DNA from 2 places in the Lysinibacillus sp. NPDC094177 genome. Region 1 is predicted to be linked to the other one. Evidence: riboswitches for the same ligand, from Rfam matches in the RefSeq annotation. Region 1 holds a riboswitch; the other holds the start of a gene.
The links. A riboswitch is a leader RNA that binds a small molecule or an ion and turns the genes downstream of it on or off. The one in region 1 is predicted to bind FMN.
Positions count from the first base shown of each region.

Region 1 (16,887 bases):
TATACAACTTACTTCAATACCCATGATGTAGGAAGAAATAAAAATATAGAACTTTCTGCAAAGGCAATCAATAATGTTATCGTTGGAAGTGGAGATTATTTTTCCTTCAATACAGTTGTTGGACCAAGGGATGAAGTAAACGGTTTTCAGCCTGCGCCAGAAATCATCAATAAAAAGGTTGTGATGGGCATTGGGGGAGGTGTTTGTCAAACGTCCTCAACCTTGTTTAACGCAATCGATCAAATACCAGTAAAATTTGTAGAACGTCATCACCATTCTTTAGATGTTGGGTATGTTCCAAAAGGAAGAGATGCTACAGTTTCCTATGGTGGCTTAGATTTTAGATTTCAAAATACAACTGACGTACCATTTTTAATTAAAGCAAACTATAGTAAAAATTCTCTTACAGTTGAAGTAAGAACAGCAGAAAAATATGTAGAAATCTTGAAAAAGCCATAGTAGTTTTCCGAAGACTGAACTGCACCCCAAAAGTTAGACCAAAAATCTAACGATCGGGGTGTCTTTTTTTAGGTGTCATGCTATAGTTAAATCGAGGTATTTCAGTATAATTGTGTTATGAACAAGGGGGAGAATAATGCATCCGAAACTACAGGCAGCAATAGATTCTATTGATTTTTACCAAGTAACATATCCAGAAGATGCTTGTATTATAGTTGCTGATACTGAGAAAGTCATTGCCTATAAGCCAGGTAAACAAGTGGACTTAAAGATTAAAGTTGGTGATTCTGTAGAAAAGTATCGTGGAACAACAACTGAAAATGCTCTTAGCTTGGAAAAGTTTATTAGGGAAGAGCGAGGTTCTGAGGATTTTGGAATGGCGTATATTGCCTCAGCACAACCTATTTTTGATGGTGGGAAAGTAGTTGGTGTGTTAAGTGCCATTATTTCGAATGAAAAAATGGATGGTATGCGTTTATTAGCGACAGAGCTTTCTAGTTCTGTTGAAGAAATGACCGCAACGAATGAAGAGTTAGCAGTAGCAAGTGTAGATGTATCAAATCGCTTAGAGGAACTATCCAACTTTTCGGAATCAATGACTGGAGATATTCAACAAATCAATACGATTGTTAATTTAGTAAAAGATTTAGCTATGAAATCTAAAATTCTTGGATTAAATGCTTCCATTGAGGCTGCTCGCTCAGGTGAGCATGGAAGGGGCTTTGCAGTAGTAGCATCTGAAATACAGAAAATGTCTCAAAGTAGTAATGAAAGTGCCAATAGCATTACAAAACAATTAGAACGCATTAAACAATCTATTGATCAAGTCAATGAGTCAGCAAATCAAATTACAGCGTTTACCCAGCAATTTTCTGTGAGTATGCAGGAATTAACTGATACTTATAAAGGAATTAACAGCACAGCAGAAAAATTAATGCATATTAGCGAGGTAAAAGCCTAGCATACTAAAAAGGATAATAGCAATTTAATCGCTATTATCCTCTTTATTTATATGATATTTAATATTTCTTGCGGTGTAGCAACTTTGTACTCTGGTTCCTCTTGTTGTACAACTTCAATAGCGTCATATCCCCAGCTGACCCAAACAATAGGCACTCCCGCTTTTTTGCAGGCTACGATATCTCTTTGTTCATCACCAATGTATAAGACATCTGATGGTGTAATACTTGAGTCTTTTAAAAATTTCTTTATCACTTTATCCTTTCCGAAAATACGGTTTGAACAAAGAACATTTGATACACAATGAATACCATTCATTTTTAGAAATTCTAAAATGTTCTCCTGTGAATTGGAGGAAATGATAAGGATTTTATAGCCCCTTTTATCAATTTCCATTAGGACTTCTTTAATACCATCATATAGATGAACATCATTTAATGACTGACGGTACAAGCGATAAAACTGTGGTAAAATCATAGGCAATTTATACATAGGAAAGTCGAATAATTTACTTCGTTCCGCTATCGATAATTTTTTCAATGATTCAATTTCTTTTAATTCTATTCCTTTAAATTTGTATTTTTGTGCTATGGTATTCCAAGCCGATGCAAACACTGCCGTAGAATCTGCCAATGTTCCATCAAAATCAAAGATGATATATTTCATTTCAATTTTCTCCTTTATAATCTAATTGTAAAGACGTTTTTTTCTTGAAAATGTTACTGCCTATTCTTAAATTAATGACATGATTATACAGGATATGAAACAGCGTATTACAAAGAACTCTAGATGGGCATTTTTTTTACAATGAGGAATTATTTTTTTTAGCTAAAGTTGGAGCATGATACGTGAAATTCAATAAGAGCAATAAAAGACTTCATTAAATAAATCATATTGAATGGACAAAAAAGTACCTGTCATCCGTTGTTTGAGCTGGGGGACAGGTACGATTATTATGAAGCATTTTCTGTTTCTTCTCGTTTTTTTGTTAAATAATATGCATTTACTGAGGAAGTAATAGGAATGATAAGTGCGATTCCGATGCCTGCGCAACATATCATAATAATTTCAGTGACAAATACTTTAGAATTTATAATTTCGCCAATTGAATAAGATAAATCTTTAAACCATATGAGCAAGCTTAAATATCCACCAAAGAAAGCGTAAAATAATGTATTAGTATCTGTACCTAAAATGTCCTTTCCAATGCTTAAACCTGATGTGAATAATTTTCTTCTGCTAATTAATGGGTTATGGTGAAGAATCTCATGCATGGAAGTAGCAATGGAAATAGCAACATCCAAAATTGCACCAATCGTACTCATAATAATAACGGAAGCTCCAATTTGCACAAAATTGACCCCAATATAAAGTGAAAATATGCTAATTTCTTCTGTGGATTCTGCTCCAAATCCTCTAATCATTGATTTGTCCGTTACAAAAACAATGAATAGTAATAAAATGACAATCGTAATCATCGTAGAAATGAAAGCAGTCATCGTTTTACTGCTCAATTCATTAATAAAAAATAAGCTAATCCAACTTATGACGGTACAGGCAACGAGCGTTAATAAAATCGGACTATTCTTCGGATTGGTCATTAAAAAGATAGTTATAAAGAGTACTCCAAAGTTAAAAAATAAAGATAGAAAAGATCGTACTCCTTTTTTTCCACCAATAACGATCATCAATATGAATAAAATGGCAGTTAACCATACTAAAACATTCATTATTTTGCCCTCTTTCGATTAATGAAAAAAATAGAAGTAAATAGACTGATCGGAATCGTTAAGACAACACCAATTCCACCTGCTAGGGCTCGAGCTAATTCTAACGAAAGGTTCAAGGACAGTGTTTGCCCTAATGGATAAGAGTTTTTCAAATATAAAATTAACATAGGAATTGAACCAGAAATATACACAAAGAACAAAATACTTGTAATCGTTCCCATAACGTCTTTCCCGATATCCATTCCAGAAGTTCTTAAAGCTTGGTCAGAAATATCTTGATTTTGCTCAAATAATGCGAACATAGAAGAAGCCATTGTGATGGAGACATCCATTACAGCCCCTAGTGCCCCAATAAATAACCCAGCCATAAAGATCACTCGATAAGGTCGTGTTAAAAATTGCATTTCTTCATATCGAAGCCCATTCTCGGATGTAATCCACAGAACTAAAGCGCTAATCAATAATGAAATAAATGTTCCTAAAAGCGTTGCAACAATTGCAGCATATGTTTTCTCATTCAAGCCGTTAATGAGAATTAAAGAAATAATCGTAAATAAAAGAACACATACCCCACTGATAAATATCAAATTTATATTGGAATGCACATATAAATCCAATGCGAAGGATAATACAAGCGAATTTACAACTAAACTGATGATTGAAAATAACCCTTGTCTTTTACCAACAATCAGCAAAGCAAAAATGAAAATCCACGCTACTATCAAGACGAACTGATCACGTTTAACGTCTAAAATAGTCCCGGTTAAATCTCCATTTTTGTCAGTAGTTGCTTTAATAGAAACAAATAATTTATTACCAACATGGTACTCCTGGTCGAAGGCACCAGATGCTGAATATTCATTTGTAAAATGAATAAGCTTCCCTTTTTCTTCACCATTTTTTAATATAGCTGTAATAAGCTGAGTATATAAATGATCATCATTTTCATACATATCCGTTACAGGGTTTGATTCTTTTAACTCCGTTTTTATAACTTCGGCAATTGGACGATCATAAAATGCTTCATTGTGATAAACGAAAAAAACAGAAGCGATAAAGCAAATTACAATAAAGGTATAAAAAATAACTTTACTATTAGTTTTTCTTTTTAAGGTGTTAATAAAAATACCTCCAATGTGAGAAGGGAATTTAATCGTATTTGTTACGTACATTGTTAGAGTTAACACGAACAATGACTCACAATACCACTATGATTTTATTAATGTCAAGCAGATTAAAAAAGTGTCATTATAATTTAACTTGCTAATTGAATAGAGGTTCCTTAATTATATAATCGAGGTTAACATGACTTTGGCTTTTAGTGTACTAAGTTAGTTATAGCATATTTAAATTACTGTTATTCATTGATGTAAGTTTATTCATGAAACCATATATGAGACAGCCTATGCCGGTGCACCGTTACTGATTAATTATTCCTCTACAAAAGGAAGCTATTATTTCATTTATTAGGTCATTATCATTGCAATTATAAGGGGAATCCGTGTGATCGCAGTTGCCTCAGAGACGCCAATGAAACGAGCGGGGCAGCCATTTGAGCTTGCACTACCTATCTATATATACTTAGTATCTGATTACTCATCCTTAGTTATTGGTCAGGTACTTCATGTGAATGGGGGGATAATGACGGAAACTTAGGCAATTAAGGGATTTGTATTCTTTAACGTTTTGTGATAGATTAGTAGATACTAAATTCGAAAGGAGGTAAAAGTAATGGAAACTGTATTCGCAAAAGGCTTAGTGGAAAAAGAGGTAAAATCTTACATGCTTCTTGGAGATTTGCTGTCAAAGGGAGAAGTCTGCCCTTTTTTAAGCAAATTTCATATCGAAAACAGATTCCGGAAGCTTTTGCCTTCTTATTTTAACAATTGTAGTCATTCAATTTAGATGAACTTGTATAAATATAATTACGCATTGTGGCGCCGGTTCTGTACGGCGCTTTTTTATGTTCCATTGTGAGTTATAAGAAATCTTTCCCTTGCTTGTAGGGTTTTTTTCGCACTTTTGAGGCGCCGTTCTTTCGGCGTCTTTTTTTTGTTTGAAAGGAGTGAAAAGAGATGTGTAACCTTATATGTCCATTCATCTGTTAAGCGTTTTTAGCTTTGCAAAAGAGATGGTCAAAATCTATAAGGAGATTAAACAAATGATACTTCAATTAAATGGAATTAGTAAAAGCTATTCGGGAGATCCAGTTCTCTCAAATATAACGATGAAAATTGAGCGAGGAGATAAAATTGGCCTCATTGGTGTTAATGGTGCTGGTAAATCAACATTACTAAAGATAATTGCGGGAGACCTTCCTTATGATAATGGAGAGGTCTACATCGGAAAAGGTATTAAAATTGGTTATTTGCGTCAAGACAGTGGGTTGAAGCTAGACAATACAATTTGGGCAGAAATGTTAGAAGCGTTACCTGACCTTCTTGAGGTTGAAAAAGAACTTCGAGAGCTTGAAAAGGAGATGAGCGAACCGACGGTCATAGACAATCCTGAAAAATTTGAAAAAATTATGGATCGATATGCAATAAAATCAGAGTGGTTTATGCAGCATGGTGGCTATGAAATGGAAGCTAAAATTAACAGTATTCTTAATGGTATGGGCTTTGAAAGTACGTCCAAAAATACCCCTATTCATCAGCTAAGTGGTGGACAAAGAACTCGACTTGCATTAGCGAAAATTTTATTGGAACAGCCAGATTTACTAATGCTAGATGAACCGACGAATCATTTGGACTTAACAACATTAAATTGGCTTGAAGCGTATTTACGCTCATACCGAGGTTCCATTCTTCTCATTTCGCATGATCGATATTTTTTAGATGCACTTGTTAATGGTATTTATGAGATAGATCGAACAGAAGTCAGGAAATATGTTGGGAATTACTCCAAATATGTAGAAAGTAAAGAAAAAACTCGCCACTTACTTGAAAAAAAATATATCCTGCAACAGCAAAAAATTTCGAAAATGGAGGACTATATACAACGCAATATTACTATGGCTACTTCTTCTAAAAGTGCAAAAAACAAAAGAAAACAGCTTGAGAGAATAGAACGAATTGAGAAACCTCTAAAGGATTTAAAACATACACAGATGGGGTTTTTATTGGAAAAAAACTCTCATAAGGAAGTGTTAAAGGTACGAGATTTATCGGTTTCCTTTAAGGTAGAATGCGGGCAACAACCGCTATTAAAAAATATTAATTTTCAGCTAAAGCGTGGTGATAAGGTTGCATTAATTGGTCCGAATGGTGTTGGAAAATCAACACTAATAAAGACGTTGTTAAAGGAGATTAGTCCAGATAGTGGTGTTATCACTTGGGGTAACGGTGTGACGGTAGGTTACTACGATCAAGAGCAATCGAACTTACACCCAAATAACACCATTTTACATGAGGTCTGGAGTATTTTCCCACACATTGAAGAAGCGAGAGTTCGTACAGTTTTAGGGAATTTCTTATTTACTGGTGAAGATGTCTTTAAAAAGATATCTACCCTCAGTGGAGGTGAGAGGGCACGAGTAGCTTTATCGAAACTCGTAATGCAAAAAGCAAACGTGCTTATTATGGACGAGCCAACTAATCACCTTGATTTATTTAGTAAAGAAGTATTAGAACAGGCTCTTTTGAATTATGAGGGAACACTTTTCTTTATTTCACATGATCGATATTTTCTTAATAAGCTATCACACAAAATGCTGGAGCTTTCCTCAACTGGCATGAGTATAACTAACGGTAATTACGACGATTACATGAAAATGAAATTGAACTAAGGGCCATAAGCATGGAAAGGCAAAGAGGACCACCGATTGAGAAAATATTTGTGATTACGTAATAAAATATAAAAGCGAAAAGAGGAAGTTAATATGACAAATAAAAATCGAATTGCAGTTATTACAGGATCAGGTAGTGGAATTGGTAGAGCAACTAGTCTTAAATTTGCTGAAAATGGCTATAAAGTCGTGTTAGTTGATTTTAACGAGAAAACTGGAGAAGAGACTCTTAAACTAATTCAACAAAATGGTGGTGAGGGGATTTTCGTTAAAGCGGATGTTTCCAAAGTAGAAGATGTTCAGAATTATGTACAACAAGCCGTAGACACATATGGCCGTATCGATGTATTCTTCAATAACGCAGGCATTATTCAAAAGTTCGCACCATTTACATCGGTTGAAATGGAAGAATACGATCGTCTTATGGATATCAATGTAAAAGGCATTTTTCTTGGCATGAAATATGTTATTCCAGTAATGGAAAAGCAGGGTAAAGGGTCGATTATTAATACTGCTTCATCGGCAGGTATTCGTCCAGAACACAGTATCGCTGTATATTCCGCAAGTAAGCATGCAGTAATCGGTTTAACGAAAGGCGTTGCGATCGAGTATGCAAATAAAGGCATTCGTATTAATGCTGTGTGTCCAGGTGGTATCGTTACACCATTATTTCAAAGTGTTGGTGAGACACTTGAAAAAACAGGATACGTACCAGAAGAAATGTCACGTGTACGTATGGGACGCCATGGTGAACCAGAAGAAGTAGCAGAAGCGGTCCTATTCTTAGCTTCAGATAAAGCAAGCTTCATGGCTGGTGCTGTTGTCTCTGTTGACGGTAGTTTAACTGTATAATTTTATTGTCTTTGGAACAGTCCCGCCTTTGGTCTTTATTAATGACCATAGGTGGGGACTGTTTTTATCTTCAATTATGTAGCGAAAATGAAAAGCTGAAACAGCACCAACTTACGAATGTGAAATAAAATATTGAAAAAATTTTTATTAAGAATTATCTGGATAATAAAATGAAATAGTGTTATCGTAAGAAATAGCTAAATAAAAATATCCTTCAGGGTAGGGTGAAATTCCCAATCGGCGGTGATGAAGAAATTCAAAGTCCGTGAGCGCAAGCTGATTTGGTGCAAATCCAAAACCGACAGTTATAGTCTGGATGGGAGAAGGGTAGAAGTGTGAGCTTTTTAAATTCGCTTGAGTTTAAAAGGTTTGTTTGAGTATGCTTTTATGTTAACTACTTCCCATCGTTTAGTTGGGAAGTAGTTTTTGTTTTATTTGGCTAAAAAATTGAATAGCAATAGTTCTTCGGGGTAGGGTGAAATTCCCAATCGGCGGTGATGAAGGAATTCAAAGTCCGTGAGCGTAAGCTGATTTGGTGCAAATCCAAAACCGACAGTGACAGTCTGGATGGGAGAAGAACGATGAGATGACAGCCTATGGAAAAATTGTGTATCCATGAGGTTTATTTGTTGACGTCTTATGTAAATGAACTCCCAAACCCCTTTAATTTAAGGGGTTTTTTGTTTGAACAGAAATTATGAAGTAAATGAAAGTAGGTGAAAAAATGTTTACAGGAATTGTTGAGGATATTGGTACCATTAAAACCATGCAAAGCGATAGAGAAAGTATGGAAATTACCGTACTTTCAAAGAAAATGGTAGAGGATATAAAGCTCGGGGACAGTATAGCGGTCAATGGTGTTTGTTTAACAGTGATACATTTTAATGAACAAGAGCTAACGATGGATGTCATGCCTGAAACAGTGAGAGCAACAAATTTGCAGCAGCTCGCAGTTGGAGATCCTGTAAATTTAGAGCGCGCTATGTCAGCTAATGGACGTTTCGGAGGTCATTTTGTATCCGGACATGTAGACGGAGTAGGAAAAATATTGCGCAAGCGGCCATTAGCAAATGCAGTCTATATTGATATTGAACTATCAACGGAGTTAACGAGCTACTGTATACCAAAGGGCTCCATCACCATTGACGGAACGAGTTTAACACTCTTTCATGTCGAGAAAAACGGTGTAACAGTATCCCTGATACCCCACACTTACAAGGAAACCATTTTAGGTAAGAAGAAGATTGGTGATCACGTAAATGTAGAAACCGATTTAGTTGGAAAATACATTTTGCATCAACTTAAGCATGGACAGGAACCACCGACTGTTACAAGAGACTTCTTAGCACAAAACGGCTTTTAACCAAAATTTACGAACAGGAGGTGGAGATATTGCTACATTCAATCGAAGAAGCAATAGAGGATTTAAAACAAGGTAAGATGATTATTGTAGTAGATGATGAGGATCGAGAAAACGAAGGGGACTTACTCGCACTTGCGGAATTTATGACCCCAGAAACGATTAACTTCATGGCGACCTATGGAAGAGGTCTTATATGTACGCCGATTTCACAGCAGCTAGCACAAAAATTAGCATTAAAGCCTATGGTTAGTATTAATACAGATAATCATCAAACGGCATTTACCGTTAGTATAGATCATGTAGACACAACAACTGGAATTAGCGCCTTTGAACGGGCAATGACTATACAAAAAATGTTAGAGCCACAGGCAAAAGCTACGGATTTTCGTAGACCAGGCCATGTATTCCCACTAATAGCAAAGGAAAATGGTGTATTAGAACGTAGAGGACATACAGAAGCTACAATTGATTTGGCAAAGCTTTGTCATAGTATTCCTGCGGGCATTATTTGTGAGATTATGGGAGACAATGGCGAAATGCTACGTTTTAATGACCTTGTTAAATATGCAGAGCATCATCATTTAAAAATGATTTCAATTGAAGCATTGGCAACATATCGTCGTCAACAAATAATGGAAAAAAACACAATGACTATCTAAAAAAGGCTTATAACCAAAAGTTGTGGATGATTTTCGTTAAAACGTATGCCATATATAAAGTTGATTGGAGTGTGGGCTGGACGCCTCCAGGAAAGCGCCCAGTCGGAACGGAAATCAACCACACATTATGGTGATTAGCCATAAAAAAGGAGAAAAGAAAAATGGGTAAAACATTTGAAGCACAATTAATTGGTACGAATTTAAAAATAGCTGTAGTAGTTGGTCGTTTCAACGAATTTATTACAAGCAAATTATTAGATGGTGCATTAGATGGTTTAAAGCGTCATGGTGTGGATGAGAACTCTATTGATGTAGCATGGGTTCCTGGTGCATTTGAAGTTCCATTCATCGCGAAACAGTTAGCTGAAACAAAGAATTATGATGCAATTATTGGATTAGGTACTGTGATTCGTGGCTCAACAACACATTATGATTATGTATGTAATGAATCAGCTAAAGGAATTGCAAATGTGTCACTAACTACAAATGTACCTGTTATTTTTGGCATTGTTACTACTGAAAATATTGAACAAGCAATTGAGCGAGCTGGGACTAAGTCAGGGAATAAAGGCTATGATGCGGCAATGTCTGCTATTGAAATGGCAAATTTAAAGAAGATGATTGGATAAATCTATCTGGATATAGTATGGAAATTTCATAGGTGAATTATTCAGAGGTAGCATTCTAAACATCAAGTATTCTTGAATATTTTTAAAAACTATGGGGAAAATATCCGTAAGTGTATTTATCATAAATGTACTAATCTGGAGCTGGCTCAGTAGGAGATGAGGGATATTTCTTCAATGGAACAAGAGTTAAATTTGAAATCTTTGAAGTCACTATTTCAACGTTCTGCTGATGTGGTATTTCAGGAGTATTTCTTTCAGCAACATAAAGTACATTTGATAAAATGTGAAGCGATGATTGATGAACGTTTACTACAGACCGTTATTGTACAACGAGTTCAATCATTATTTACTGAAACATCGGATGAATTAGAGCAACATATAGAAAATAATTTACACATTCCCCATCTTCAGAGAATTACAAGTAAAGATGAGGCCATGACGAGAGTCTATAAAGGACATGTTTTACTGTATTTTGAAGATATGAATTTGCTGTATTCAAGTTATATCGCTAAAAAACCGAATCGGGAGCCTAAAGAAACGACCCTTGAATTGGTAGTCAAAGGTCCGAAAGATGATTTTATTGAGGATGTTTTTATCAATATTGCTTTATTACGCAAGCGATTACCTACTAATTCATTAAGTGTTGAGACGTATGAACTTGGTAAACGATCCAAAACAACCGTAGCTGTACTTTATTTAGAAGATGTCGTAAATCAAAAGATGCTTGAGAAAATAAAATTACAACTGCAGAGAATTGATGCGGATATTATATTTAGTGGAGATTTATTGATGGAAAGAATTGAGCGGGGTGGAAAGATTCTACCTAGACATGATTATACTGGACGTCCTGATTTTGCTGTACAAGCTTTAAGCGGAGGGCGCATTATTATCATAGTTGATGGTGTATCGTATGTAGTTATTACACCTAGTAACTCAATGTTACTTTTTAAATCCGGTGAGGATAACGAGTATCCAATTATTGTGAGCTCCATGGAGCGTTTACTCCGAATAGTGGCTATCTTAATAAGTGTACTTTTACCAGGTTTTTGGCTTGCACTTACTACCTATCATCAAGAGCAATTGCCATTCATCCTATTGGCAACAGTTGTTGAGTCAAGGACAGGTCTTCCATTTCCAACTATTCTTGAAACATTAATGATGCTTTTTATGTTTGAATTATTTCGAGAAGCAAATATCCATCTACCCAGTGTTATCAGTGGGTCCATGAGTGTTGTCGGGGGATTAATTATTGGGGATGCAGCGATTAAATCGGGTGTTACGAGCCCGTCCATGATTGTAGTAATAGCTACTTCAAGTATTGCAGCCTTTACACTCGTCAATCAATCTATTGTAACAGCAATGAGTATTCTCAGGATCATCATCATTTTAGCATCTGCCTTTTTTGGGTTATTTGGATTCTTTAGTTCGGTATTTTTCATACTTCTTTATACTGCAAATATAAGAGTATTAGGTATTCCGTACTTAAACATGGGAGCAGATTTAGATTGGCAGAACATTAAAGGATCTTTAGTTCGCTTATCTTCTGCAAGTTATCGTAAGCGTCCGAAATTTTTAGATGTACAGGATGAGACAAGGACATCGAGTAGGAAAAAATAAATACTTAGAATGAAGAGATCAGGTTTATATAAGCCTGGTCTTTTTATATTTTACTTGACCTTTTATTAACTTGAAGCTTTACGATGAATAATAGAAAATCTATAACATTAGGTAAGGAGAGAATAGCAATGAGATCTTATGAAGAATTAATCGTAGAAGTTATTGATGTAAGAGGCAGCTACTATCAAATTGGACTTCAACAAAGTAAAGTGCTACGGTCACATTCACATCAGAATGGATTTCCGAACTTAACAAATAAAACAAATGTCCAAATGGCAAAACAACTACTACAATTCCATTGCCCTAGCCTTATACAAGAAATGGAAGGATTGGCTGTTGGGTTGGCTCAAACGCTGGATTCTGTAATTAAAATGTATAGTGGCTATAATATTACCTTTCCAGAAATGGGCTGTACATCTTTTGTGCAAAATGGCAAATACATAAGAAACTATGATTTTAGTCCTACATTGTATGATGCCAGACTTGTATTTTCTAATCCAATGAATGGATACGCAAGTGTTGGATTTAGCCAACAAATTATCGGTAGACTTGATGGAATGAATGAATTTGGGTTAGTTGTCGGTCTGCATTTTGTTAATAGTGAGTACCATGATGAGGGCTTTATCGCTTCAACGATTGTCCGAATATTATTAGAGCAATGTAAAAATATTGAAGAAGCACTTAAACTAATCAGAGAGCTACCACATGGTTATTGCTACAATTACTCAATGACAGATCAAAGCGGTCAATCTATAGTAGTAGAAGCTTCTCCACAGAAGCTTGAAGAAAAATGTGGAAATCCATTAATTTGTACGAATCATTTTGAAGCAACTAGTATGAAAGAGAAAAATAAGAAAAATATTCAAGGGTCCGTTAATCGAAAGCATTTTTTAAATAGCTTGGTAGAAAAGAATTTGACTACAATGGCTACTTACAGACATTTTAATAATGGAAATTCTCCGCTATTTTTTAAACACTATAAAGAATACTTTGGCACACTACATACCGTAATTTATTCGCCAAAGCTTCTAGAAGTTATCGTTGGAATAGGAGAGGATGCAGAACCGATAATAATTTCTTTTAAAGATTATTTGGATGAAGCGCTAACGCTTCCAAAAAGGTTAACAGGTCGGATTTATCCACACAACGAAGCAGGAATAGAATAAACAATATATAATAAGGAGAGAGGCATGTAATGACAAAATGCTGTTCTCCTTTTTTTGTTTTCTTTCTAGAGAAGGATTATTAAACTATTGGGTGTGACTTGTACAATATCTCACTCGAAAAATATAAATCGTTTTAGAATTAAATTTTATCAGTACCTTATAGACGACTCCAATTTCAAGTATAGGAAGGAAATAGCTCAAACAGTAGTGGAGGTAAAGATAGGCTTGGTGATAGCCAAAACTCTTTTGTGATGATAAGATAAGAACGAATATTTTTATTTAGAGAGGCGAAGAATCCTTTATCGTATGTATTTTCCCAAATGAATTGAAACGGTGCTTTTAAGATTAACTTATAGCAGGTAAGTAGATAGTCATTGCCGTCCAAATCGCTCTGAAATATCTTGTGACAATGAATTATTAGTTAATGATGAATTTTAAACAACCTAAAAAAAAGAAGTTTACTATAGTATAATAGGATTGTTGGATATGAAATGAAATTGTTTCCCTAGTAGAAAGTATGACATGATATCAACCTCGACTAACAATTTTTGTATTTGATGCGAAAGCCAAGCCCAACTAAATTAAGGCAATATTCATTTCTATAGATGAGGAAGTACCAGGTTTTATGAAAACACGAAAAATAAAATTAATTTTAATACTATCAACTATCTTATTAGTATTGTTTACAAGTTTAAACATCTTTACATCTTATATAAAAATGAAAAAGACAGTAGAGGAGTCAATAGCGAACCAAAGTCTGGAAGCGGCTATTTCTATTGCATCTTCAATTGATGTAGAGGCGTACAAACAATTTTTAGATAACCCCGAGAAAAACGATTATTATTGGGAATTAAGAAGCTACTTAAATGATGCAAGAGTAAAACTAGGTGCTTTATTTGTTTATACTTTAAAAGTTGATAACCCAAAGGTATCTAAAGCAATGATTATGGGATTACCAGGTGATTTGACTAAAGGCTTCGATATCGGAGAGGACTGTACAGTACCTGAAAAGCAAGTGCAAAAAGCCTATAAAGGAGAAACATATGTAACAGAAGTAATACCAGATTCTGTACACGGTGCCTACTTATCTGTTGGTGCGCCGATAAAGGATAAAACAGGAAAGATCATTGCATACCTAGGCATTGATATTAGTGCAGAAACATTAAATGGCATCAAGGGAAAAGTGATCGAAGACAATCTTTTTATCTTTATTTTTAATGGTGTACTCATTTTACTCGTAATAGGCTCTTTTTTCTTTTTACAGAGATGGTATCAAAAAGAAGTGGCGAAGGAAGTTGGAGCGACAGAAGATACATATCAAGCAGAAATTAAAACTTTAATCACTTCCGTATCCTCTTTAAGACATGATTTCACAAATCATATACAAGTATTGCATGGATTTCTGCAATTAAACAAACCTGAACAGGCCAAACAATATTTATCTTCACTGTCCAAAGAGGTTCAGGCTATTAAGTCCCTCAAAGTAAATATTGATCATCCGGGCTTGTCTATATTATTACAAACGAAAAAACTAACGGCACAAAATCATAATATTGATATGGATTTCACAGTCTCAGAGGATGCATTTAATAAAATTAAAACGACGGATTTAATCAAAATCTTGTCGAATTTAATAGATAATGCTATTGATGCGGCAAATGAATTGCCGGAAGAGCAACGAAAAATAACAATTCGCTGTAAAGCAGATGACACGCAATATGAATTTAAGGTTACAAATTCTGGGCCAAATATTGTAGAGGCGGGGCAAATATTCAAGCAAGGATTTTCCACTAAAAAACCAGAGAGCGGTAAAATAAGAGGGCAGGGCTTGTTTATTGTAAATGAAATTGTCAATAAGTACGAAGGTCAAATTTCTATCGATTCATCAAAACATTTAGAGACAACCGCAATAGTAACTATTCCAATAAAGTAAAATTTCTAAACTTCCTACAGAAAATTGTAGGAAGTTTTTTCGAGGATAAACTATCGTGTTAATTAAAGCTTGGCCCTCCGACAAAACAACCACTTCACATAGCATGTATTTTCTGGCAGTGATAAAAAGAAACTTTAGCAACAATGTTTTTTATATGTGAAAGCGAGAAACCAAAATCCGCTACCGGCGAAGTAGAGGAGTTTAGCGGCGGAATGGGGAGTTTTAGCGACGAAGTAGAGGAGTTTACCAGCTAAATTAGCTGCTTCACTATGCGAAAAGATGATTCAACTTTCCTTTTACATTTTTTGAGCAATTCATTTCATATATTACTAATAATCAAAATGGTACTCTATTAGGAGGAGATGGAATAATTGGATAAAACAATCCTCGATTTATTGAAAAAGGGTGGATTTGTTTTGTATGCAAGGCATGGTAAATCAACTGAAGGCGTGGATCAGCCATATTTAAATTTTCAAGATTGTTATACTCAAAGAAATTTGTCTGAAGTTGGGCGAAGGGAGGCAATTTATTTTGGACAAATACTTCGCTATTTACAAATTCCGATTAGTTCACCGATTGTCGCAAGTCCTTTTTGTCGTACGTTTCAAACGGCACAGCTTGCATTTCCTTATGCCTATATCCAAATTGACCCAATTGGTTATGAAATTTATAAATTGGGTGGGAATGTTCCTATCGATGAAAAAACAAATATATTATCAAATCTCCAATCAGTGTTAGAAAGAAAGCCACCGCAGGGTACGAATCAAGTGATCATTGCCCATAGCTTTCCCGAAGGTGTTGGATTAGGGAATATTTCTAATATGGGAATGGTTATTGTGAAACCAAAAGGTCCTGGAAATGGGTATGAAATAATAAAAAAACTAACTTTAGAAGATCTACCACTTTTAGGTAGTAACTCTAATTAAGCAAGGGATGGGAGAAAAACATGGAAATAAAAACAGTCTCACAGTGCACTTTAGAGGAAACTTTAAAAACTTGGAATAAAGGCTTTGAGGGGTATTTTGTACAAATAGAAATGAATGAAGAAAAGTTTTTAAACCGAATTGTTGGTGAAGGACTATCGCCAGAGCTTTCAATAGTCGCATTTGATCAGAATAATCCTGTAGGCATTGTATTAAATGGCTTTAGACAAATAGATGGTAAGAAAACCTCTTGGAATGGTGGAACGGGCATTTCTCCAGACTATCGCGGTAAAGGAGTTTCTCGTGCTTTAATGGAAGAAACAATCGCCATTTATGAAAGAGAGAATGTGGAAGTTGCAACACTTGAAGCTATAAAAGAAAATAAAATAGCCATTGCGCTATATGAGAAATATGGTTATACAATTACAAATCAATTGCTATTTTTAAGTGGCGAATATGAAGCAAAAGTAGAGGAGCAAAACGCAATTTATGTGGAAACTATTCGGCCAGAGCAGCTATCACATTTATCTTTTTATCAGGAGGATGTTCCTTGGCAATGTAGCTGGCAAAGCAACAAGCAAGGAGAAGCTAAAGTTTTTTACAATGAGAATAATGAAGCGATTGGCTATATGTTATATAGAACCGTATGGGGTAAGGATGGAGCCATCGACCACATAGTACTTTATCAATTAGAGCTATTGCAGAATAGCAATGTAGAAAATATACCACACTTTATCGCAAGCATTGCAAATCACAAAGTAAATCTGGCTACAGTTAACTTTTTAGCAAGCAATCCAGCCACTAGCTAT
Region 1 covers NZ_JBNNTW010000004.1:243,469-260,355, reverse strand. Annotated here, with positions in the region: gene ACQKNC_RS09330 (VanW family protein) at 1-459, shown strand, start outside; gene ACQKNC_RS09325 (methyl-accepting chemotaxis protein) at 596-1,420, shown strand; gene ACQKNC_RS09320 (HAD hydrolase-like protein) at 1,468-2,085, opposite strand; gene ACQKNC_RS09315 (YibE/F family protein) at 2,373-3,149, opposite strand; gene ACQKNC_RS09310 (YibE/F family protein) at 3,149-4,270, opposite strand; partial or broken gene ACQKNC_RS09305 (NAD(P)-dependent oxidoreductase) at 4,527-4,805, shown strand; gene ACQKNC_RS09300 (hypothetical protein) at 4,881-5,054, shown strand; gene ACQKNC_RS09295 (ABC-F family ATP-binding cassette domain-containing protein) at 5,311-6,936, shown strand; gene ACQKNC_RS09290 (SDR family NAD(P)-dependent oxidoreductase) at 7,030-7,788, shown strand; FMN riboswitch at 7,995-8,120, shown strand; FMN riboswitch at 8,246-8,371, shown strand; gene ribE (riboflavin synthase) at 8,513-9,151, shown strand; partial or broken gene ribB (3,4-dihydroxy-2-butanone-4-phosphate synthase) at 9,181-9,774, shown strand; gene ribH (6,7-dimethyl-8-ribityllumazine synthase) at 9,972-10,439, shown strand; gene ACQKNC_RS09270 (spore germination protein) at 10,614-12,056, shown strand; gene ACQKNC_RS09265 (C45 family autoproteolytic acyltransferase/hydolase) at 12,185-13,222, shown strand; gene ACQKNC_RS09260 (Spo0B domain-containing protein) at 13,848-15,155, shown strand; gene ACQKNC_RS09255 (histidine phosphatase family protein) at 15,527-16,081, shown strand; gene ACQKNC_RS09250 (GNAT family N-acetyltransferase) at 16,102-16,887, shown strand, end outside.

Region 2 (16,887 bases), on a different contig from region 1:
TGAGTTCACCAGATAAATTGATTTTTACATTACAAGATGGTGCAACAATTGAACAATCTTTAACAGGAAAGTTATCAAGCGCTAAGCAATTTATTAATGAAGAATTAAGTAACTATGGACTTAAAATCGAAAATAAATATAGTGAAAATGAGTAATTTTGAAAGGCTGCCGAAAATGGTGGCCTTTTTTCTGTTTTATTGAAAATTTTTAAATGTGATTGCTATTTCATTAAAAATAATAAGAGGGTATGGATAAATTTGATTATCGCCAAATGTTGGGGTGACATTTGTTAAAACGTATGCCATTTATCTTCATTCAGTAGAAGACTCCTACCTCTAAAAGTGGTGAGATGAATGCAGATGCGGTTCCATACAGTAGATGTCCAAACAACTACTGAAATATAGGAATTATACTAAGACCGCCATGCTCTGCTACGTTAACACTACGCTTTCGCGCAAAAAACATCTGTTGCTGCCGCTGCGCTTTCGCACAAAAAACATCTGCTGCTGCCGCTGCGCTTTCGCACAAAAAACATCTGCTGCTGCCGCTGCGCTTTCGCGCAAAAAACAAATGCTGGCTCAAGCGGCTCATCGGACACCTCTAGTCGGAATGGAAATCAATCCCATGTAATGGTGGTGATTCTTAAAATTCAAGTGCAAATTATCCAGAAACTAGTTGATAAAAACTATTTCAAATAATTTAATTACTTATGCATAATTAGTTTTTCTTTAATAATGTATAAAAGTATGACATAATTTTCACAGATTAGCGGGAAAAATAACCTTATTCATAAAGTGCGAATGAGGTTTAAAGTTTGGTTTCTAAACCAAGGTGAATGAAAACTAGAGGTGAAAGAATGGAAAGATTACAAAAGGTCATTGCCTATGCTGGTGTGGCGTCTAGGCGTAAGGCGGAACAATTGATTGTAGAAGGTAAAGTAAAAGTGAACGGAGTCGTAGTGCGTGAGTTAGGGACAAAGGTTTCCAACTCAGATACGATAGAAGTAGAAGGCGTGAAGCTGGAGAAAGAGGATAAAGTTTATTATTTACTATATAAACCACGTGGTACGATATCGGCTGTAACAGACGACAAAGGACGTAAAACTGTCACAGATTTGTTTAAGCATATTCCGCAACGAATTTTCCCAGTTGGCCGTCTCGATTATGATACATCGGGCTTATTGCTATTAACAAATGATGGTGAATTCTCTTATATGCTGACACATCCGAAGTTTAAAATCGACAAAACATACATTGCTCGTGTTAAGGGTGTTCCAACGATTGAAGGTTTAAAACAGCTTCAACGAGGAATTAAGCTTGAAGATGGCAAAACAGCTCCAGCAAAAGTTAGTATGACTTCATTTGATGAAAAAGCAGGTAAGGCAATCTGTGAAATTACTATTCACGAAGGGCGAAATCGTCAAGTGCGTCGCATGTTCGATGCAATCGGTACTCCTGTTGTTAAACTAAAACGTGAACGCTTTGCCTTTTTAGATTTATTTGGACTAGCGCCGGGGGAATATCGTGAATTATCAAAGCATGAAGTGAAGCAATTGCGCGTGTTAGCGGAGACAGGAAAAATCGGATAAATAAGCATTTTTTTAAAAGAAAGTGAAATACTTCTATGTGTAATAGTAATGTATTCACTTTCTTATTAGTGTAATCGTTCATAAATCATTCATAATTATTAGCTAAGCGTTTGTGTTTCATTTTGCTATAATAGGTGGGAATGGTATACCTAGATTAGTTTATTCTGATGAAATCGGTTCCATCATTTATCAGGCGGTGTTTGACGCATAAGTGAATGACAAATATAAAATTTGACAAACATAAATGTTGTAAATTATACGGTGAAAAACTATACATATGAGTGTTTGTATGAAAGCTTAGCGTCAATTGGAGTTACTCAAAGCCATCATTGATAGGGGGTTATTAACTTGGAGAAAAAGAAAAAACGTCTCGTCATTCGTACCGTAATTTTGGCAGTTTTAGTATTAGCAATTGGTTACACGGTATACGGAACAGCGACAAAGGATAAAGTAGAGTTAATAGCAGTTGGCTCTAAAGCACCAGACTTCACGTTAGTAGATTTAAACGGTGAGAAACATAAGCTGTCTGATTATAAAGGACAGGGAGTGTTTTTGAACTTCTGGGGTACTTTTTGTAAGCCTTGTGAGAAGGAAATGCCTGCAATGGACCGTCAGTATAAAGTTTATAAAGATCAGGGTGTACAAACATTGGCGGTCAATATTGCACAAACAGATTTTGAAGTACAGAATTTTGTCGATAGACACGAATTAACGTTCCCTGTAGTTATTGACAAAACGAAAAGTGTTATGACTGCCTACAATGTAGGTAATTTACCAGCAACTGTCCTTATTGATCCAGATGGTAAAGTAGTCAAGATTACTACTGGTGAAATGACGGAGGAAAATATTGCATCGTATATGGAATTAGTGAAGCCAAAATAAGGAGAAAATGACTATGGAAAACATCATTTGTGCTTGTGGTCATAGTAACCCATACGGCACGAAGCTTTGTGAGAAATGTGGTCGTCCTTTAACAGAGGAAGGTAAACAAACAAAAGTTGTTGATATGCGCTACGACGGAACGGCGATTCGTTCAAAAACGTATAATAAAACAGTCATCGATAAAATTTGGAATTTCTTCTCGAATGTAAAAGTGGGGATTGCCCTCATTATTATTACGTTGGTCGCAGCGTCAATTGGAACAATACTACCGCAAGCGATTTATGTTAATGCCCCGGAACCTAGTAAAGCAGAGTATTATGAGAAAGTGTATGGTGTGTTGGGCAAACTCTATAATAATTTAGGACTTTCTCATTTGTATAACACTTGGTGGTTCCAAATTTTAGTGGGTATGCTTGCGATATCTATTATTGTTGCGAGTTTAGACCGTGGTTTACCATTGCATAAGTCTCTAAAAAATCAACGAGTTAAACGTCATGAAAGTTTTATGAAGCGTCAACGTATCGTTGCGGAAGGACAAGTGTCAAACCCTGATGAAACGCTAGATAAAGTTGAGCAAAAAATGACTGAATTAAAATATCATGTTCGTCGTGATGGAAGTGCACTTCTAGCAGAGCGCGGTCGTTTTGCTCGGTACGGCCCATACATAAATCATGTCGGTCTCATTATCTTTTTAGCAGGTGTTATGTTGCGCTTATTACCTGGTTTTTATGTGGATGAGACGATTTGGATACGTGAAGGTGAGACACGAGCTATACCAGGTATGGACGGCTATTTTATTAAAAATAATAAATTTATTTTGGAAACCCATGGTAATAAGCCCCAGAACGAGCAAATGAACCAAGGTGTAAATGCTATGGCGAAAAATTATCAAACAGACGTCACATTATACAAACAACCTGAGGGAGCCCTTCCTGGAGATTTAGACAATCTTGAAAAATTAAGAGATTACTCTATTCGTGTTAATCATCCGTTAAAAGAAAACGGTTTTGCGCTGTATCAAATGAATTATCGTCTTAACGAATTGAGACAGATGAATTTTAATTTAGTGAATAAAGCAAATGAAGAAGATTCACTTGGTCAAATTCAAATTGATTTAACGAATCCTAAAAAAGAATATGATTTAGGAAATGGTTCCTCAGTACAGATTCTTGTTTATACACCAGATTTTGCTGGCTTTGATAATGGTGAACCACAGACAAAATCATCAATACCAAATAATCCAGCATTTTTATTTAAAATGACAACACCAGAAACTCCAAAAGGTGAAGTAAGCTTTGTAGAAATTAGGAAGCCGCCACTTGAACCACTTGGTGAAAACAAATATAGAATGAAATTCGCAGGAGCAGAGATGCGTAATTCATCAAACTTTACAATTCGTAAGGACAGTACGATACCAATTTTATTTGTAGGCGGTATTATTTTCATGATTGGTGTAGTAATTGGCTCGTATTGGAACCACCGACGTTTATGGTTACAGGTGGAGCCGGATGGTCAAGTGTTGATGGCTGCCCATGTGAATAAAAATATGTTTAGTATGAAAAAGGATTTAGATACAGTCACTACTTTTGCTGGTCTACCACCATATATAGATCAGGTAGATAAGCCTGAAGATGACAAGAAATCCACTAAGCGAGGCACTAAAGAAAAGGAAGGTGACAACACCTTATGAGTTTGATTGACATAAGTGGAAACCTATTATTTGTAGCATTCATTGCCTACCTAGTTGCAACTTTATTATTTGGTGGTTCGATAAAGCAATCGAATGCAACAGGTAAAAATACCGAAAAATGGGGCAAGGCTGCAATTGTTGTAACAATTATCGGTCTACTTGCGCAGCTTGGTTATTTTATTACTCGTTGGATTTATTCAGGCCATGCACCAGTTAGTAATATGTTTGAATTTACGACTGCGTTCGGTATGTTCGTTGTTGGGGCATTCGTTTTAATTTATTTTATTTATCGCGTGACTGCTCTAGGCTTAATAGCATTACCTGTGGCGATATTAATAATTGCTTATGCGGCGATGTTCCCGACCGAGGTTAGTCCTTTAGTGCCGTCTTTACAAAGTTACTGGTTAACAATTCACGTTATTACAGCTGCTTTAGGTCAATCAATTTTAGCAATTAGTGCAGTAGCAGGACTAATTTATTTATTAAAAGTAGTTGATTTAAAGAAGCCTTCTAAACAACGTTTCTGGTTAGAAGCGGTAATGTTCTTCCTTGTGGTAGTCGTTGGTTTCGTGGTTGCTACATCAGTTTTTAAAATGATGGATTACGATTCAACATATACTTATGCTGATAAAGAGGGTAATGAACGTCAAATTACCTACCAAATGCCTCCGCTATTTGGCATGAATGAATATAAGGCAGTGGAAGAACATGGCATGTCTCCGTTAGTAGAAATGCCTGCACTCATTAATGCGAAGAAATTAACAACAGTTGTGTGGTCATTATTAGTAGGATCTGTTTTGTACTTATTAATTCGATTAATTGCACGACGTCGAATTAGTGAGATTTTCCAACCTTTTGTCAAACGAGTGAATTTACAATTAGTGGATGAAATTGGTTATCGTTCAGTGATAATTGGCTTCCCAGTATTTACGTTAGGGGCTTTAATCTTTGCAATGATTTGGGCACAACTTGCGTGGAGTCGTTTCTGGGGATGGGATCCGAAGGAAGTGTGGGCACTTATTACATGGTTATTCTATGCAGCATTCCTACACTTACGTTTATCAAAAGGCTGGGAAGGTGAAAAATCTGCATGGTTAGCATTAATTGGTTTCGGAATTATATTATTTAACTTAATTGCTGTTAACTTGATCCTTGCAGGTTTACACTCATACGCTTCAGCTTAAACTGATTTGATAAAAACTGATTAACTTCTTTCAGCAATTGTTTATGTAGCGAAAGCAAAGTGTCAGCTACAATTATTTTCTGTATCGAAAGCGTAGCGACAGGTACAGAAGTCTCCCACCTTTATTGGTGGTGAGCTGAATGCGAATTTAAGTTACTTTTCAGCGGATGTCCAAACACCTGCTGAGATTTATAGCACATATGAGATTTTTACGTCGCTAGTATTAGAAAGAAAGGCCTTCTTGCTGTGGCAAGAAGGCTTTCTTTTCTTTTCAATATGTACTGTACCATGTACAATAGAGGGTAGAGAAAGATTAGAAGAGAGGGATCGTTAAAGTGTCAGAAAATATTTCAGTATTAGTAGTAGATGACGAGGATCGTATTCGACGCTTATTGAAAATGTATTTAGAGCGAGAAGGGTACCTTGTTGACGAAGCAGAAAATGGTGAACAAGCGATCGAAAAATCTTTAGAAAAAGAGTATCACTGTATTTTACTAGACATTATGATGCCTGAAAAAGATGGACTTGAAGTATGTGCGGAAATCCGTGAACGAGCAGCAACACCGATTATTTTATTAACTGCAAAAGGCGAGGAAGCGAATCGTGTACAAGGCTTTGAGCTTGGAGCAGATGATTATATTGTAAAACCATTTAGTCCTCGTGAGGTTGTGTTACGTGTGAAGGCTATATTACGTCGTTCTCAAGCCTTCTCGCCTTCGACAAATGCTTCTTCTTCAAAAGATTTAGTTGTATTTCAACATTTAATGATCGATCATGATGCTCACCGTGTAACAGCAGAGGGGATCGAAGTAAATTTAACGCCTAAAGAGTATGAATTGCTTTATTTCCTAGCGAAATCACCAGACAAAGTATTTGACCGTGAACAATTACTAAAAGAAGTTTGGCATTATGATTTCTTTGGCGATTTACGTACAGTTGACACACATGTAAAACGTTTACGTGAAAAGCTCAACCGTGTCTCTGAAAACGCAGCGAAGATGATCGTTACTGTATGGGGCGTTGGCTACAAATTTGAGGTTGTCAATGAATAGAATATGGAATAGTGTTGTCGGGAAGCTATGGGTAACCATATTGCTTCTCGTTTCATTTGTATTATTTGTTTTCACGGTTTTAATGCTTGAGTTTCTTCAGAATTACCATATGCAGCAAGCAGAAAGCTCTTTGCGTCAAACAGCAGCAACCGTTGCAAGTATAGTAGATGATAAAAAAACAGCAGAGTCGACGTCGGAATTATTAAAAGATATTTTACCCGAAAGTACGAATGCGCTAATTGCTATTAACCATGACAGAGTTTCTTTTGCTTTGCAGGAAGGTGTAAATAAAAAAGAAATCCAGAATATGATTTTAGCTAATAAATCGTTCCAAGAAGTTTTTCAATCAGATAAACCGATTATTAAGGAAATGCTGATGCCGTCTTCTACAGACGAAGAAAAAATGGAATCGTATGTTGTGCTAGGTTTCCCGCTAAATGTGGAAAATACAGTGCACGGGGCTGTTTTTATTTATCAAAGTCCAGATGCACTGCATAAAACATCAAAAGAGACGACGAAAGTTGTCTTTTTATCTGCGTTCATTGCCTTTGTACTAACGACATTTTTTGCGTTTTTCCTTTCATCGCGTATTACGTCACCATTACGTAAAATGCGTGAGTTGGCATTTGAAATTTCTAAAGGGAATTTTGAAGCGAAGATGCCGACTACGCAAAATGATGAAATCGGCCAGCTTGCTGTTGCTTTTAATCAAATGGGACGTCAATTGAAACACAATCTAGAAGTGATCAATCAAGAAAATGAACAGCTTTCAAATATTTTAACATCCATGACAGACGCAGTTATTACGTTTAATCGTGATCGTACAATATTATTAAGTAATCCGCCCGCGGACCGTTTAATGCAAAAATGGTTTGTCAATAAAGGTTCACAAAGTGCGAAGCCAATTCCGCCAGAGCTTTATCATATGCTCGATCATGTACTGATGTTTGAGGATAAGCTTGAAGAAGAAATTGAGATGGATGGAAGTTACTATACGTTTACGATTAGCCCTCTTTATAGTGAAGAATCGATACGTGGAGCGGTTGCAGTTATTCGTGATATGACTGAGCAGCATCGCCTAGAAAAACTACGCTCAGACTTTATTGCCAATGTGTCTCATGAGCTACGAACGCCGATTTCGATGCTCCAAGGTTATTCAGAGGCCCTAATGGATGATGATTTTATTCAGGATCAAGAAGAACGTAATGAGATTACAAAAATTATTTATGATGAATCGAAGCGTATGGGACGCCTCGTAACAGATTTATTAGACCTTGCGCGTATGGAATCGGGGCATATGACGCTTTACAAGGATGAACTCCCAATCAATTCAACATTTGAACGTATTACTCAAAAATTTGCACAGGTTGCAAAAGAGAAGCATGTTCGTCTGATATTTGACAGTGAATTTAATGCCGAAGCTACGATTAGTATAGATGAGGATCGGATTGAACAAGTATTAACGAATTTAGTTGATAATGCTCTCCGTCATACTGATGAAGGATCTGTAACAGTGAAGGTTGAGCAGGAGCCAACCTTTGCCAAAATATCTGTCCAAGATACAGGGCATGGTATTCCACAAGAGGACTTACCATATGTCTTTGAACGTTTCTATAAAGCAGATAAGGCACGTACTCGTTCTAAAGGCGGAACTGGACTAGGGTTAGCTATTGCTAGAAATATTGTCAAGGCACATTCAGGAAATATTATGGTAGATAGTGTACTGAAAGAGGGGACTACCTTCACGTTTTATTTACCATTCGATTAATATCATCACTATTGAAATGGTATTAATTGGCTGTAACTTCTGAGAACATTTAGACGACAAATATAATAGAACGGGGGTGGAGTGCTTTGAATGACTCCGTGTTCCATCGGTTATACGATGCATATCATCAAGACGTGTTCCAGTTTCTTATTTATTTAGTAAAAAACCGTACACTTGCTGAGGATTTAGCGCACGAGGTTTATGTTCGCGTATTACGCTCATATGATCAGTTCGCAGGAAATAGTAGCGAAAAGACATGGCTTTTTGCTATTGCTAAAAATGTCGCTATTGATCATTTTAGAAAGCAGGCTGTACGTCAAAAACATTCACTTGATTTTTTTGATTGGGAAACGGAACAGCTACATTCAACCACACCATCACCGGAAGACATGTTGCAGGCCAGTGATGAATTTATGCAAGTACAATCAGCACTTGAACACTGTACAGGTGACCAAAAAATGGTCATTATTATGCGATACTTTCAAGATTTATCGATTGCAGAAACAGCGCAAATACTAGATTGGACAGAAGCGAAGGTAAAAACCACTCAGCATCGTGCCATTAAATTTTTAAGGCAACAGCTACAACAGGTTAGAGAACAGGAGGCGAAACGGCAGTGACACATAATCAATTTGATGATGACCAATTTGAACATGTATTGAATAATGCCCCTAAGCTTTCTGACCGCCGTTCGAAAGAGGAAATATTAAATCGATTATTGGCAGATGCTCGCTTGCAGGATAATGTCCATCTTCAAGAAGCTATACAACAACCATTAGATGATGAAATAACATCGCATGAGCAACAAAAAAGTACCGAGACAGCGATACTAAAGAAGAAAGTTCGTAAATGGCCAATCTTTATGAGTGTTGCAGCTGTTTTCGCTTTAACAGTGCTTACAGGCACCATGTTCATGAAAAACAATGATGTGAAGATGGATCAGGCTAATGCTCCTGAAACTTCTCAATATTCAACAATACAGGATAATCGTGCAGCAAAAAGCTCTATCAACCATGATAATCTTATGGAGTCCAATATAGTAGCAGAACATAAACGGATCATGTCTCTACGATCATCCGTTTATGAGGAAGATTTAACAGATGCAGTGGTGTTCCATATTGGTTTGGCAAATCGTGATAAGGAAAGTGTACCGATGACATATATCATTCCAAATGAACGAGTTGCTACTGATTTTGGGAAGAAAAAGCCTACGACATTACAAATGTATGAAAAGTATGCGCCGCAAATTGATGAGAAAGCTAATGGTTTTACTAACTATCATCCGTATAAAGGCGAATTGAAGGAGAAGGGCGATAAACTAGTTCATGTATTGCCAAAGAAAAATGACTATGATGTCGCTTCTAAAGATACTGGCGAATATTTAGGAACTTTACAAGATACATTCTCAGACTCAGAGTATAAAGATATTGAGTTTGAAAATCCAGATGGTACAGCATACGAGTTTTCCAAGCAAGAAGAGCCTAGTAAGATTATGGAATTAACAAACTCAAATCATTTTAATTATTATTTATATAAAGATGATAATGGGTCTGAATATTTATCACCCGATTCCCGCAAAACTTTTTCCACTGTAACAGAAGCTCTTACCGTTATGCGAAATAAAAATGATGATATATACGTTTCAGTCGTACCGGAAAATATAACATACACTGTGAAAGAGGTAGCAGAAGGCGTTATTGTTACATTTGATGAGCCACTTGATTTAACGACAATGGATGCTGTTCGAGCAACTCAAATGATTGAAGCTATGATGCTTACTGCTGCAAGCTTTGATAAACAAATACGGCTAGACAATGTTGTACAGGAGAGCTGGGAGGGATTTGATTTTAAAAATTTCTTGCCAAAGCCTGTGGGAGCCAATAAACGATATATGCCATAAATAGCATGACGCTAATCTTCAACAAATGGATGAACAGAAATTAATAAGTAAATTTTTTGAGCATTCTCGCCGCTGTATGTGCGTGAATGCTCTTGTCAGTTTATTGACGGGTAGAGTAATCAGTGGGGATGGAGAAAAGGCTATTAGCGAGAATCTGTAAAACATACAAGTTTAATCGGGATTTTTTAAGCAAAGCTATTTACTTTTCCCTAATAATTCTTTATAGTAAGGCTATGAAACAAAAAAATATTGATTCATCTTCGGGGCAGGGTGAAAATCCCGACCGGCGGTAATAGAGTTGTAAATCGCTAATATTTCATTTTAGACACATTAGCTCGAATGATTTACTAAATACTCTTTAGCCCGCGACCTGTGCAAATTATTTTTTGCATGGCTGACTTGGTGCAATTCCAAGGCCGACAGTTAAAGTCTGGATGGGAGAAGATGGAGGTACGATCGTCATTCATTGTTATGAATTTAGCTATGTACGAGCGTTTTTTTGATGTGGATTCACACAGCATATGCTCAAAAATAGTTAATTAATGGCGTTTTTTAATCATGCCTATTCTCCCTTATGCTTTTTTGCATAGGGGTTTTTTCATGATAATACTTGATTAGGTCGTAACCTTTCTTCTTGCGAGATTGAATCAGCAAAGAGGAGAGAGTTTACTATGAAGAAAAATGTTAAACTTCAATCGTTTATTACGATTGGCATGCTGAGCAGTATTTCGTTTTTATTAATGCTTTTTAATTTCCCTATTCCGCCATTCCCAGCGTTTTTGGAAGTAGACTTCAGTGATATGCCAGCACTACTTGCAGCAATCACAATGGGGCCTGTAGCCGGTATTTTAGTAGAATTATTTAAAAATGTGTTAGACTGGATTTTCTCAGGTACGCCAACAGGAGTACCGGTAGGACATATTGCGAACTTTGTAACAGGTATTTTATTTATTCTACCAGTAAGCTTTGTTTTTAATCGCTTCAAAACAGTTAAAGGTCTTATCGGAGGATTAGCTGCTGGAACAATCATAATGGCAGTAGGAATGAGCATTCTTAACTATGCAATATTTTTACCTATGTACACTTACTTTTTAGGTATGGAGCCTGTTGTAGGTGATTCACTATATAAAATGATCATAGCTGGTATCTTGCCATTTAACATTGTGAAAGGTATTTTAATTACTATCATCATGGCGTTACTATTCACAACAATGCGTAAATGGATTAATAATCAGCGTTCTATGTATTTACAAAATAATTGAAATGAAACCTCGAGCTGTTAAGTGCTCGAGGTTTTTTTATATGAAACGGATAGGTTAGACGAGCAGAACTAGTAAAGGATAGGATAGGATAGGATAGGATAGGATAGGATAGGATAGGATTTGAGTCAAAGTGAAGGAAAGAACTGACAAAGCGACTGATAGAAAAGTCAAAGCGAAGGATAGAAAAGCCAGAGCGACGGAAAGAAATGCCGAATTGGATAATCAAAGTGATCGATAGAATTAATCTAGTCGAGCTTAGTATTTTAATGTAGAATAAGGAAGAGTTTAGTATGTTAGAGGAGTTTGAAGAGATGAGCGAAAAAAAGAGTCAGTGGTCTAGTAAACTAGGCTTTATTTTAGCGTCGGCAGGAGCTGCGATCGGGCTAGGGGCAATTTGGAAGCTCCCGTATGTTACAGGACAAAGTGGTGGGGGAGCGTTTTTCCTTATTTTTGTCCTATTTACATTGTTGATTGGTTTACCGATGCTATTATCAGAATATGTTTTAGGTCGCGGTACACAGTCTGAGGCTGTGACTGCCTATAAAAAAATTGCGCCTACGAAAACAGGCTGGGCTTGGGTTGGACGTATGGGCGTGCTCGGTTGTTTTTTATTATTAACTTTTTACAGTGTTGTAGGAGGTTGGATTTTTATATATAGTGGCCTTGGCGTGACTGGGGCTGTTATTGATCCTGGCAATGACCCTAGTGAACTATTTGGAAAGATTGTAGGAACACCCTGGATTACATTACTAGGTTTGGGGTTATTTACGCTAGTAAATGTACTAGTCATTTCACTTGGTGTGCAAAATGGTATAGAGAAGGCAAGTAAGTGGATGATGCCTTTATTATTCATTATGTTTATTGTGCTTGTTGTGCGAGCCTTAACATTAGATGGGGCAATGGAGGGAGTTAAATTCTTCTTGTGGCCTGACTTTTCCAATATAACTGGGAAATCTATATTAGAAGCGTTAGGGCAGTCCTTCTTTGGCTTAGCGGTTGGATTTTCTTGTCTAGTGACGTATAGCTCTTATTTAAAGAAGGATGTAAGCTTACCGAATTCTGCAGGCTCCGTTGTTATACTTACTGTGCTTGTATCGTTTTTGGCAGGATTAGCAATTTTCCCTGTTGTATTTGCTTTTAATTTAGAACCAGCATCTGGACCGGGCTTATTATTTATGGTACTTCCAACAGCATTTAGTCAAATGCCATTTGGTGAAGTGTTCTTAGCGATGTTTTTATTATTATTTTTATTTGCAACGCTAACTTCTTCCTTTAGTTTATATGAAATTATTGTAGCTGCATTTATTGAGAAGGGGCGTATGTCTCGTTCTACATTGACAATGCTACTAGGTGTAGTAGTCTTTATTGCCGCAATCCCAGCAGCGCTTTCATCAAGCACGTTAGCGGACGTATCGATCTTTGGAAAAACAATTTTTGATGCAACTGACTTTTTAGTTTCTAATTTAATGCTTCCGTTGGGCAACTTATTGATTGCGATCTTTATTGCGCATGTAGTTGATAAAGAATTTGTGAAGAGGGAATTGTTAATAGGAAGTCATATGGGGCAGGGGTTCTATTCAACATATCGACTATTGATGTTAATAGTAGTACCTTTGGTGATTATTGTTGTGTTAGTAAACATGCTTTTACAATATTAAAAAGAGTAGGTTGTGTTCCGTTTTACGGGAATGCAACCTACTTTTTTTATCTTCGTTCAGTAGCACACTCCCACCTCTGAAGGTGGTGAGATGGACACTGATGTGATTCCTTTTCATTGGGTGTAGCAATTTATCTGTGCGAAAGCAAAGCGACAGCCACAATTACGCATGGTAAAATGGAATGATGGGGGCAACAATAGCATTAATATTCGCTAAGCGATAGTTCGCCAAACCAGCCTTCTTTAATGATCTGTCTTGCCTGCTCTTCGCTTTTAGTCATAGGGAATACTTTATCGACTTGCGAAATAGCGAACAAGTTGCGAATAAAATCATCGACGACAATAATGGCGATTTTCTTTTCTTTTACAGATACTTTCTTTGCGAAATTGACGATCATGCCAAAGCCAGTACTATCAATATTTGTAACTTTTTGCGTATCGATAATGTATCCAAGCTTTGTTTCCAAGTTTAATGATTGAAGCTCTTTTTTTATCTCTTCAATCATCCCATATTCTAAATCGCCAGTAAACGCAATCAAAATATAATCAGCCTTTGTGTCAATATCCATCGCAATTTTCTTCTGATTCATACTATAGCGCCTCCATTTTCTTTTTCGTATTAGAAAATCCTTTAGAAATTAAAACTTGAATTTATTGACTTCATTTTGTAATTTATCAGCGACTGATGCTAATTCATCTGAACTTTGTGTAATTTCTGCAACGGTTGCATATTGTTCTTCTGATGTTGCGGCAATCTCCTCTGTTGCTGCTGCGGAGTCTTCAATGATACGGGAAATATCTTGAATGGCTTGTTGAACACCTAGGGAGTTGTTGTTTACATGTGTAAATGCAGCCTTCATTTGCTCAACGCCTTTTTCTGTTTCTTCGACTTTTTCAACAATTTCCTTTAAAGCAGTTCCTCCTTTATTGATAATTGTTACTTGTTCCTCTACTGCTAGCAGATTACTTTCCATCGTGCGAACTGTCACGGAGGTTTCAGCCTGAATATCATTAATGAGATTTGTAATTTGTCCTGATGCTAAACTTGATTGTTCAGCTAGCTGGCGTACCTCTGATGCAACAACGGCAAACCCTTTTCCTTGCTCTCCTGCCCGTGCTGCTTCGATGGCTGCATTGAGAGCCAGTAGATTTGTTTGCTCTGCAATACCGGTAATAACGGTAATAATGCCACCAATTTCCTCGGAGCGTTTACCGAGTTTTTGGATAGAATCTGTTGCGTAAGACACTGTTTGCGTGACGTCGCTTAAATGCTTGATAGCCTCATTAATTGCCTCTTCACCTTTGCGTGCGATATGGGTCGATTCTATAGCATTATTTAAAGTGTTCTCAGCCTTTTGTAAACTACTCGATACTTCTTCAATTGTTTTTTGCATCATTGACACTATTTGTTCAGCCTGATCAGATTGAGTCGTAGTGCCAACTGCAATTTCATTCATCGTAAGTGCAATTTGGTTAGAAGCTTCACTTGTTTGGTGTGATGATTCTGCTAATGAGTGCGATGAGTTAGCTATTTGGTTGGCGCTACCAGCTACGATTGTCATCGTCTCTGTTAAACGATTTTTCATATCACTAAAGGCATTTGCTAAAACAGCAATCTCATCTTTACCTTTAGGGTTTAATAACTTTACATTTAAATTTAAATTTGCTAACTCTTTGGCGTTTGTACTTAAAATATTGATAGGAGTGATGATTTGTCGCTGTAAAAACCAACTAATTCCAACAATTATTAATATGGCGATTCCTAAGGAAATCGCTACATTTTCCAGTGCAGACTTTGTGGCAATGCTTATATAAGGAGCGGTTGGAACTGCGGTTGCCCATACTCCGATAACATCCCCTTGGCTATTCAAAATTGGGTCATAGGCTCCTTGATGCATACTACCTAAGACATTTGCTGATCCGATAAAACGTTTTTTTTCTCCTAACACAACTTTGGCAACTTCATCAGAAACCTTTGTATTTAAAGCGCGTTCTCCATTCTCGACTATATTTGTACTAATACGAGTATCGTTTTGGAAGATTGAGACCGCGTTTCCGTTTGTTAGCTGTCCAACTTTATCAGCTGCTTCAAAATTTTCGACCATATTAATGTCGCCTTTATACAATTGATTGTTTTTTATGGACCATTCACCAGGAAATTTAGCATCTAAATATTCATAGCCCAATTGAATATCTGATAAAAGTTTTGTATTTGCGCTTTCTAAAAGATTTTTTTTGGCAACATAAAAGTTTATTCCTGCTAAAAGTGTAGTAAGTAACAAAATACACCCGAATATTAACAGACTCATTTTTTTTCGGATTGACACCTTCATGAAAATTCCTCCAATTTTACGCTTACTTTATATATGAATCTTTTTTGAAATACCAACTAAAAATTTTGTTTCAGAAATGTTTTCAAACCAAATATGGTCGACCATATTTTTAACAAAAAATAAACCTCGCCCACGATCTGAATAATCCAATTCGTTTAAATCAAATTGTAGAACCTTATCCCAATCATATTCAGCAATACCTTTCGCTTCATCGATAACTGTTATTTTTATTTCTTCGTTAGAGTGGTATACGTGTACTTGAATTGCTTTTTTAGAGTATGGCTCGATTTTTTCCATGGCTTCAATAGCATTTATAACTAATTCGTGTACGACAAATCGTATTTCTCTTTTAAAAGGTAGATTATATACATTTGTAAAATTCTCCATAACTTGATCTATGTAAGCTATAGATTGTGAATCAGGATTTATATTGAGTATGAATACCATCATCAATCACCGGCCCTGTAATGTAATTGTTATTGAGACTACTGTTATATCATCGCTGAAATCATTGTCGAATAAATCGTATTTTTGGGAAAATTTTTGCAAAGCATAGCTATTATCTTGTGAAGCATAGGAATGGAAAAAGTCCATATCAACAACATGTTGCTCATTTATTGTCAATAATCCATCCGTATAAAGTATTATGCGATGCCATCCAGATAAAGGTATCGTTTTTTTATTGATGCGAATGGTTGGGAATAACCCTAGAATAGGTGTATTTGCTGGGAGGAACACTGTCTCTCCATATTTTCCGAATAAAAAACCAGATGGATGAGCCGCATTAACATAGTGTAAAGTTCCGTTTTTCGTATCAATGAGTATGTAGATAGCTGTCATTAAAAAACGGTCCATATCTTCATCAGAAAATAACTCGTAAATTTGGCGGTTAAGTTCTCGGATTACTAAAACTGGATCAATTAATTTCGTAATTATTCCTTTTAACAAAGATCTAATGGACATTGTAACGAGTGATGCGGCAATGCCATGTCCCATTGCGTCGTAAAGAAGAATGGCAGTTAAATGTTCATTAATCTTAAACCAGCAGTACATGTCACCTCCTAATGTATTAGATGTAACGTAAAGCCCATCGATCTGAATATGCTCAAGATTCAATGGAAGAGATAATGCATTTTTTTGGAATTTTTTTGCGACAATTAAATCTTTTTGAATAGTGCTTTCTTTCTGCTTTCGAAGCTTGGTTTCCTTTTGATATTTAAGAGCCACTTGAATCCGAGTTTTAAACTGCGTGAAATCAAATGGTTTTAAAATAAAATCGAAAATCCCGGCTTCAAAAACCCTATCAATTGTAATGTTTTTTTCGTAAGTAGTAGAAAGAAGGATAGGGGCATCGATCCAGTTTTTTAGTTCGTCGATTAGCAGACAAATGTTCTCGCAATTTCTAAGTGTCATTTTTGCATCGAGAATAATTAATTCTAGCTCTTCTTTCAAAGAATCTGATAAATAATTCATTGCTGCTTCAGTTGTTGTGAAGCAATGAACATTTTTGATGTCGATACGATGAAAATATTTTTGCAGACGCAACACATCATTACTTACGTTGCCAATAAT
Region 2 covers NZ_JBNNTW010000007.1:37,270-54,156, forward strand. Annotated here, with positions in the region: gene ACQKNC_RS13100 (hypothetical protein) at 1-155, shown strand, start outside; gene ACQKNC_RS13105 (pseudouridine synthase) at 857-1,588, shown strand; gene resA (thiol-disulfide oxidoreductase ResA) at 1,937-2,470, shown strand; gene resB (cytochrome c biogenesis protein ResB) at 2,484-4,160, shown strand; gene ccsB (c-type cytochrome biogenesis protein CcsB) at 4,157-5,344, shown strand; gene ACQKNC_RS13125 (response regulator transcription factor) at 5,679-6,395, shown strand; gene ACQKNC_RS13130 (ATP-binding protein) at 6,388-8,163, shown strand; gene sigX (RNA polymerase sigma factor SigX) at 8,250-8,783, shown strand; gene ACQKNC_RS13140 (RNA polymerase subunit sigma) at 8,780-10,063, shown strand; FMN riboswitch at 10,316-10,513, shown strand; gene ACQKNC_RS13145 (ECF transporter S component) at 10,735-11,325, shown strand; gene ACQKNC_RS13150 (sodium-dependent transporter) at 11,637-12,983, shown strand; gene ACQKNC_RS13155 (STAS domain-containing protein) at 13,186-13,572, opposite strand; gene ACQKNC_RS13160 (methyl-accepting chemotaxis protein) at 13,621-15,315, opposite strand; gene ACQKNC_RS13165 (ATP-binding protein) at 15,343-15,765, opposite strand; gene ACQKNC_RS13170 (SpoIIE family protein phosphatase) at 15,769-16,887, opposite strand, start outside.
Region 2: another riboswitch for FMN. It lies ahead of ACQKNC_RS13145 (ECF transporter S component); the one in region 1 lies ahead of ribE (riboflavin synthase).